DNA from 2 places in the Cytobacillus sp. FSL R5-0377 genome. Region 2 is predicted to be linked to the other one. Evidence: predicted binding sites of a transcription regulator. Region 2 holds the regulator's gene; the other holds the start of a gene.
The links. Region 2 encodes NrdR, which represses ribonucleotide reductase genes. Its sites were predicted from a motif close to AACACNATATATNGTGTT; they were not measured.

Region 1: the regulator NrdR is predicted to act here: its motif matches at 2,716-2,733, upstream of NSQ49_RS19165 (vitamin B12-dependent ribonucleotide reductase).

Annotation. Positions count from the first base shown of each region.
Region 1 is NZ_JBBORA010000001.1:3,762,840-3,767,272, reverse strand. It holds gene NSQ49_RS19165 (vitamin B12-dependent ribonucleotide reductase) at 15-2,576, opposite strand; gene NSQ49_RS19160 (lipoate--protein ligase family protein) at 3,082-3,918, opposite strand; gene NSQ49_RS19155 (rhodanese-like domain-containing protein) at 4,101-4,433, shown strand, end outside.
Region 2 is NZ_JBBORA010000001.1:3,437,806-3,442,238, forward strand. It holds gene NSQ49_RS17490 (glyceraldehyde-3-phosphate dehydrogenase) at 1-648, shown strand, start outside; gene speD (adenosylmethionine decarboxylase) at 964-1,338, shown strand; gene NSQ49_RS17500 (hypothetical protein) at 1,470-1,874, shown strand; gene nrdR (transcriptional regulator NrdR) at 1,976-2,437, shown strand; gene NSQ49_RS17510 (replication initiation and membrane attachment family protein) at 2,770-4,200, shown strand; gene dnaI (primosomal protein DnaI) at 4,200-4,433, shown strand, end outside.

The DNA.
Region 1 (4,433 bases), 330 kb from region 2:
CATTTCATTTATATTTATAATCCGCATTTAAGCTGTGCATTACAGTTTGTGCAAGTATTGCAGCCGCCGATTTCTTTTACTTTTCCTTTGCGGCATACCGGACATGTATTGCCTACTTCTGAACCGATTGTTACATCGGTTGAGCGCAGGTCGCTAATTGTGTCAACCAGCACTACATGCTGCTTTGATTTTTCTTTTTTGACTGTATCATCGCTATCAAAGGTGTTCTCTTCAGCTTTAAGCGTCAGTACCTGAGAATCGCGCGATCCGTCCACATATACTGTTCCGCCCTTTGCTCCGCCACGGTATAGGCGTTCATATACCTTTTCAACCTGTTCAACACTATAGCCTTTTGGTGCGTTGACCGTTTTACTGATTGAGCTGTCAATCCAGCGCTGGATCACACATTGGACATCTGCGTGTGCCTCCGGAGCAAGATCCATCGCCGCAATAAACCATTCAGGCAGATTTTCAGGATCAGCATCCGGGTTACGGTCTAAATATTCCTGAACTATATCTGCCTTCACTTCAATGAACTTGCCTAAGCGGCCGCTTCTGAAGTATGAGAAGGAGAAATATGGTTCAAGGCCCGTAGATACTCCCACCATGGTTCCTGTGGATCCCGTAGGAGCAACGGTTAGAAGATGCGAATTGCGGATTCCGCTTTTTAAAATAGAAGCACGGATATCTTCAGGCATTTTCTTCATGAAGCCTGTTTCTGTAAAAGCTTTGCGCAGGCGATTCGTTTCTTCAGGATTTTCACCTGTTAAGAACGGGAAGCTTCCTTTCTCCTCTGCAAGCTTTATAGAAGCTTTGTATGCTGAAGTAGCAATGGTTTCAAAGACTTTATCAATCAGCACGTTGCCTTCTTCAGATCCATATTCTGTTTCACAATAGATCAGCAGATCATGAAGCCCCATTACACCAAGACCAACACGACGCTCGCCTAATGCCTGCTTTTTGTTCTCTTCAAGGAAGTATGGTGTAGCATCTATGACATTGTCCTGCATCCGTACACCCACTTCAACAGTACGCTTCAGCTTTTCAAAATTAACTGTTTTATTTTCCTTATCTGCCATTTCTGCAAGGTTTACTGCTGCAAGGTTACATACGGAATTTGGCGCCAGAGGCTGCTCGCCGCAAGGATTTGTAGCTACGACCTTTTGTCCGTAAGCCTGTGCATTCGTCATGTCGTTGGCATTATCAATAAAGAAAATGCCTGGTTCAGCTGAGTATGTTGCACAGATGTTAATCAGGTTCCATAGCTCTTTCGCTTTAATTTTACGATGAACGCGCACTTTATAGCCTAGTTTTTCCCACTCTCTGACATCACCTACTTTATGCCATTCTTCGTTGTATGTTTTCATCGTTTCGGCATCATAGGACTCAACATCCGGGAAACGAAGCTCATATTCTGCATCATTTTCAACCGCATCCATAAATTCTTTCGTGAGGCAGACTGAAATGTTTGCTCCTGTCAGGAACTCAGAGTTGTGAACACTATAAGTACCTCCAGCCGCAAGCTTTTCCTCTGCGTCTTTAATGATTTTTTCACTGAAGCCGCCATAGCCTGGAATGCTTTTGTAATTAATAATGCCCTGGTACATGGCAATTTCCTGTTCATTAAACGGAGTGAATTTTAATTTTTCTTTAGCATATTTTTTTATGGTTTCATCCTTTGTATTTTCAAGAAGGAAGCGTAAAATTCTTGGGTTTTGCATTTTCGAAATGATGAATTCGATAATGTCCGGATGCCAATCAGATAGCATAATCATCTGTGCACCTCTTCGGGATCCCCCTTGCTCCACAAGATGTGTAAGCTTCGCAATATCATCCAGCCAGGAAACTGAACCGGAGGATTTTCCGTTCACTCCTTTTGCGAGTGTATTGCGCGGTCTAAGAGTTGAACCGTTTGTCCCTACGCCGCCGCCGCGGCTCATGATTTCCATTACCTGCTTGCGGTGCTCGGAAATTCCTTCACGGGAATCCTGCACGAATGGCATTACATAACAGTTGAAATACGTAACATCTGTTTCAGCACCTGCTCCGTACAACACCCGGCCAGCCGGAATAAAATTCAGGTTTTTCAATTCCTGATAGAATTTTTCAAACCATTCTTTTCTTTTTTCTTCGGTTTTTTCAACAGATGCAAGGCCAGTTGCATTACGCTTGGCGATTTGCTCATAATAGATTTCCAGAGGCTTCTCGATTACATCAAGAGGCTTTGTAATAATGCCTGTTCTCACTTCTTCCGGATCATCCAGCACTCCTCTGTAATCTTCTTCTACTAAAACCTTTGCTGTCTTGTTTTCCCAGTCTATGTCGAGAATATAGCCTAATCCGCGTGCAGGAAATTTTGGATCTTCCTTTATGGTGAGAACAACAAAGTCACCGTTTGTGAGTGTCACTTTCTCGGTGTCTTTGAAGGTATAGCGGTCTAGCATAACCAAGCGGGAAACACCTTTGTGGGTCATTTTCATATCAGGGGTTACAGGGTGAACCTGAGGAAAGAGACGGATGTCCTTGTTTAAACGTTCAATGTTTAATTTCATTTTTTGTCCTAGGGCAACAGACATTGTTACAACTCCTTCTTTCTAAATCAAATATGGAAGTACATTTTGACAGATAGAGTAAATCTATCTGTCAAAATAGTACCCTAAAGTTACCACATCTTAAACCATAAAATCAATATATAGTGTTATTAATATTTTCGACAACACTACATGTTGTGTTGAGTTCAGCAAATTATCGTTTTGTCAAACTTAAAAAATATTAAAATTTGAAGAAAAACAGAGTTAATGACCGATTTTCGACAATTAACGATAAATTTTAACACATTTTGAAGCTTGCACTTTTTTTGTTCATTATTTGGAAAAATATTCATTAATCTTGCACCCGGATACCCTGCTCCCGCAGGACTCCGAATAAGTTTCCTTGAGTACACACCGCACGAAGAAAATGCACGTGCATTTTCGAGGATCTTGCACCTTCCCGCTCCAATCAACTCAGTAAAAATAAAACAAATGGCAGCAAACTTGCGAAAACATCCTTAAAAAAAGAGAAAAAGCGACTTAGCCGCTTTTATCTCTTATAGTTCCATTCATCGCTTTCATATCGTTCTTTTGCGATTTTTTGTACATATGCCATCTCATCATCTGAAAGCTCGTAAGGTTCCAGCACAATGTTCAGGCCTTCCTCAAACCCCTTCTTGAAAGCTGCCTTGGCCTGCTCAAGAGTAATATTTTCTGTTGTCAGCTCATTTATGGCCACAGCTTTATTTTTAAAAGCCTTTTGCATTCTCTCTTTTACCCGGTCATTAGGATATTTGAACAAGCTAAAGAGCTTGTCTTCATCCAAATCAAGTAATATAGAGCCATGCTGAAGGATGACACCTTTTTGTCTTGTCTGTGCACTCCCTGCTACTTTACGGCCTTCTACTACAAGTTCATACCAGCTTGGGGCATCAAAACAAACAGCCGATCTTGGATTTTTCAGAGAGTCCCTTTCTTCAGCAGTCTTTGGCACAGCAAAATACGCCTCCATACCAAGTGCGTGAAAACCTTTTAGAATTCCTTCAGAAATGACTCTGTACGCTTCCGTTACTGTAGTGGGCATTTCCGGGTGGTTTTCAGGAACGATCACGCTGTAGGTGAGTTCATGTTCGTGAAGCACCCCTCTTCCGCCTGTTGGTCTGCGGACAAAACCCAAACCATGCTGCTTCACTGCTTCCATATCTATTTCCTTTTCAGCCTTTTGGAAGTATCCAATCGAAAGAGTTGCGGGGTTCCAGCCATAAAACCGGATTACCGGAGGCATCTTTCCTTCACTGTTCCAGTCAAGCAAAGCTTCATCCAAAGCCATATTAAAGGAGGGTGACCCCTCTTTAGAATCAATAAATCGCCAAACTTCTTTAGTCATATATAACCCTCGTTTTCAGATTCTTTAACTAGTCATTTGCGGTTATTAGTCTACCAAAATTGATGTGAAATTAAAAGCATGTTGAATTTCCAAAACAAATTTACCAGATTTCCTTTACTCCCATTAGGAAAGACTTATATAATATTAGTTGGCTTACCTATGTGTGAAAGGAGAAAGACATATTGGAAACACTTTATTTCATTCTAATCATTTTGGGTGCAATCATTACCTATTCTGTCATAACTTGGTTTTATCAGCGCCGCATTGTTAAAACACTTACTGAAGACCAGTTTAGAGAAGGCTATAGAAAAGCCCAATTAATCGACGTTCGCGAACCAAATGAATTTGAAAACGGCCATATTTTAGGTGCCCGCAATATACCGCTTTCACAAATGAAAATGCGCATGAAAGAACTGCGTCCGGACAAGCCAGTATACTTATATTGCCAGAGCGGCATGAGAAGCGCGAGAGCTGCCCAGTTTTTGCACCGTAAAGGCTACAAAGACCTTTCACAC
Region 2 (4,433 bases):
ACTATTGTTATGGGCGTAAATGAAAGCGCATTAAAAATTGAAGAACATGATATTATTTCAAATGCATCCTGCACAACAAACTGTCTTGCACCTGTTGCGAAAGTGCTTGATGAACAATTTGGCATTGAAAACGGACTTATGACAACCGTTCATGCATATACAAACGATCAGAAAAATATTGATAACCCGCATAAGGATTTACGCCGTGCCCGTGCTTGCGGACAGTCTATCATCCCGACTTCCACTGGTGCTGCTAAAGCTTTGTCGCTGGTACTGCCTCATTTAAAAGGCAAATTACATGGGATGGCACTGCGCGTGCCAACTCCTAACGTTTCCTTAGTTGACCTCGTGGTAGACTTAAAGCGCGACGTAACAATTGAAGAAGTGAATGCTGCCTTTGCAACAGCTTCTCAGGGATCTTTGCATGGTATCCTGGATATTACAGACGAACCATTGGTGTCAATCGATTTCAACACAAATGAACACTCTGCCATCATTGATGGATTATCTACAATGGTAATAGGCACCAGCAAAGTGAAAGTACTTGCCTGGTACGATAATGAGTGGGGTTATTCCTGCCGTGTCGTAGACTTGACAAAACATGTTGCACAGGAGCTTTTACAAGCATCTGCCGTTAAAGTTGGCTAATTTCCAATCTCTTTTAGTTTAAAACTACCCATACCTTACCTTTAAAGCCTGCCATTCCCCGGCAGGCTCCTTTTATTGGACAAAACTCCTTTTTTGAATCAGAAATTTGCGAAGAAAATGTAGAACAATGTGTTGCAAAAAGAAATTAAACAAAGTATACTAATCCTCGTGAACTTCTCCGAGGTTTTGGTATGGTAGCTACTTAAAGGGTTAGGACCTCTTTGGACTAACTTTCCCCCGTGGTAGTTATAGACCAGTATAAATCTGGAATTTCATTAATTAATAGCTTAAAAGTTTAAAGGGGGAAATTTGAATATGGAAACTATGGGTCGTCACGTAATCTCAGAACTTTGGGGATGCGATTTTGAAAAGTTAAATGATATGGATTATATTGAGCAGACATTCGTAAATGCTGCATTAAAATCTGGTGCGGAAATTCGCGAGGTTGCATTTCATAAGTTTGCGCCACAGGGTGTCAGCGGAGTTGTTATCATCTCTGAATCTCATTTAACTATTCACAGCTTCCCGGAGCATGGCTATGCCAGCATTGATGTGTATACGTGTGGAGATCTTGACCCTAACATTGCTGCAGACTTTATTGCAGAAGCGTTAGGAGCTCAAACGCGTGAGAATATCGAAATTCCTCGCGGTATGGGTCCAGTTCAAGTTAAACAAGCTCAAGTACTTTAATACAAAATGAACCAGGCAATTCAGAGGTGTATTTAATACACCTCTTTTTATTTTGCTTAAAATCCAGTACCTTTAGTATCTTCGTAAAAAATAGTACAATAAAGTTACAAATAATAGACGGAGGAAAGAGAATGTCGATTTTCAGTCAGCTTGCCAGACGCTATAAAAAGCAGTGTGAAACAAATGAAAACCACTCTGATCCTGAGCTTACTACAAGATACTATAGAACCAATACAGCACAAATGCTGCAGACGATTGAAGAGTTATTCAGGGCAGACCATAATGTGAACATTCTCAGCATTTCCAAGGAACACGGCGAAATTGCTGCAGAAATAAAAAAAGACAAATCCGTTTTTGCCATTGTGACAGTCGTGACTGTCAAGCCTTTTGAAACAGCTGTAGATATCAATATTTCAACTGAACAATCCTCACCTGCAGGAGTGCACCCAATTCTTAAGAGAGAGGTTCTTTCGATATATGAAAAATTAAATAAACGGCATGATTTTCTAGGTTCTGCAAGAAATGCAGATAAATAGTTGTACTTGTACTGACAACTCCTTTTTTATAAGATAAGAGTATCAAATAATCTTCGGTAAATAGTTAAAGCCAACTTATAAAAAAATTCGGAGCTGATTGTATGAGATGCCCTTCATGCCAAAACAATAATACCCGTGTTCTTGATTCCCGACCTGTGGATGACAGCCGATCGATCCGCCGAAGAAGAGAATGCGAGAAATGCGGATACCGGTTTACGACTTTTGAGAAAGTGGAAGAAATTCCATTAATCGTTGTGAAAAAAGAAGGTACCAGAGAGGAATTCAGCCGGGAGAAAATTCTGAGAGGCCTTATTAAAGCATGTGAAAAGAGGCCTGTTGCTTTAAAAGATCTCGAGGATATTACCTTTGAAGTGGAGAAAGAACTCCGCAGCAACGGTGTTTCTGAAATAAAAAGTGATGAAATTGGCGAAATGGTCATGGACAGGCTCGCAAAGATTGACGAGGTCGCATATGTCCGGTTCGCATCGGTATACAGGCAATTTAAGGATATCAATGTGTTTATTGATGAACTTAAGGAACTAATTAAAAAAGAACAATCGTAATCTGGACAGTTTTCCCGCTGCACTGATTTTGGATGAAAGCTATTTTTGCAAGACTTGTTGCTTTTGTATGTTTTTCGAGTTGATTGGAGCTGATAGTACCGCCCTAGTAACTCGAAGCGCAGAGGAAGGCTTACTGCCTTCACCGCTGTTCACCGAGCAGCCTGGAGCGGAAATCATCCGGCAGCAATGTTAGGCGAAAAACAGCAAGTTATACGTGTAGAGATTTGATGAAATAGGCTGATGGGCTGAAGGGTTTTCTTTGGCTCTTTTTTTTGCGGGATATGCTTTTAATTGACAGGATAAAAAAATTTAGATAGAAAAAGGTGAACGCCATGGCCCAGCATTGGCAGGAGATGCTTCCAATAGACCGATATACAGTAGCAGCCAGCGGGCTTTTGCATGATTATGACCGGAAAGTGCTGACACTCTTATACCAGCCGCTCATTGGCTCTGTGTGCTTCAGTTTGTATATGACTTTATGGGCCGAACTTGAAGAAAATCGGCTATGGTCATCTTCCAACTCACACCATAGTTTAATGAATTTCATGGGGATGGGGCTTAAAGATATTTATGAAGCCCGTCTCAAGCTTGAAGGGATAGGACTTTTAAAGGTATATGTGAACAAAGAAGAAGAGACAAGGTCATTTATTTACGAGCTGCTTCCACCGCTGACACCTGAACAATTCTTCCTTGATGGCATGCTCAATATCTATCTTTATAAGAAATTGGGCAAGAATCAATTTATGAGATTGAAGCGCTTCTTCTCAGATCAGAAGGTGCAGCCGGCCATGGGATTTGAGGAAGTAACAAAGGCTTTCCAGGATGTATTCCAATCCGGGCACCCTGGTTCGTTAGATGAAGAAGTGGTGAAGCTGATGAATGAATCGGATGGGGAAGGGTATATTGGAAGGCAGGAGCAGGAGGGCATTCAAATTGGAAATGAAGAGTTTAATTTTGAATTGCTTCAGGCAGGGCTTAATGAATCGCTTGTACCAAAAAAAGCCCTTACAGTTAAAGTAAAGGATTCCATCAGCAATCTTGCCTTTTTATACGGAATCGACCCTATTCAGATGAAAAATATTGTCATCAGCGCCGTAAATGAAGATAATGAGATAAACATTGATGAATTAAGAAAATCTGCGCGGGATTGGTATCAATTCCAAAACCAGGATATGCTTCCATCCCTGATAGACCGGGTTCAGCCTGCCATTCATCATACTCATAAAAAAAAGCCTGAAACACAGGAAGAAGAATTAATTCGTTATTTGGAAATTACCTCACCCAGGCAGCTATTAAAAGATATATCAGGAGGAGCAGAACCTTCGAAGGGCGATCTGCAGATTATAGAAGATGTCATGTTCCAGCAAAAGCTTCTGCCTGGGGTAATTAATGTGCTGATTCAATATGTTATGCTCAAAACAGATATGAAGCTGACGAAAGGGTACGTAGAAAAAATAGCTGGCCACTGGGCGAGAAAGAAGATTAAAACCCCTGAGGCGGCTATTGCATTAGCCAAAAAGGAACATCGCCAATACCTTGATTGGGCGGAAGGAAAGAAAACTGCAGGCCCAACGGGGAACAAAAGGAAGCCGATCAGAACAGAGATGCTTCCAGACTGGTTTGATGAAAATAGCAGCCCAGCTGCCAAAAAGGAACAGACCCAGCAGCAAAATAGCGAAAAGGAACAGTATGAGCGGGAATTGAAAAAAAGGGAACTTAAGGAGAAATTAAAAAAACTGCGATCACAGGAGGTGACTGATTAATGGAAAAAATTAATGAAACATTACGGCGTCTTGCTGGCAATGAAGGTTTTCAAAGAAGATATGAAATGATGAGGAACCAAACGCTTAATCACCCTGAAGTAAAGGCCTTTCTCCAAAAACATCAGGATGAATTGACATCTGAGATGGTAGAGAAAAGCCTTAGCAAGCTTTTTGAGTACACACAGCAGAGCAAGGAATGCAATAAATGTTCCAGCTTGGAAGGTTGTGTAAAT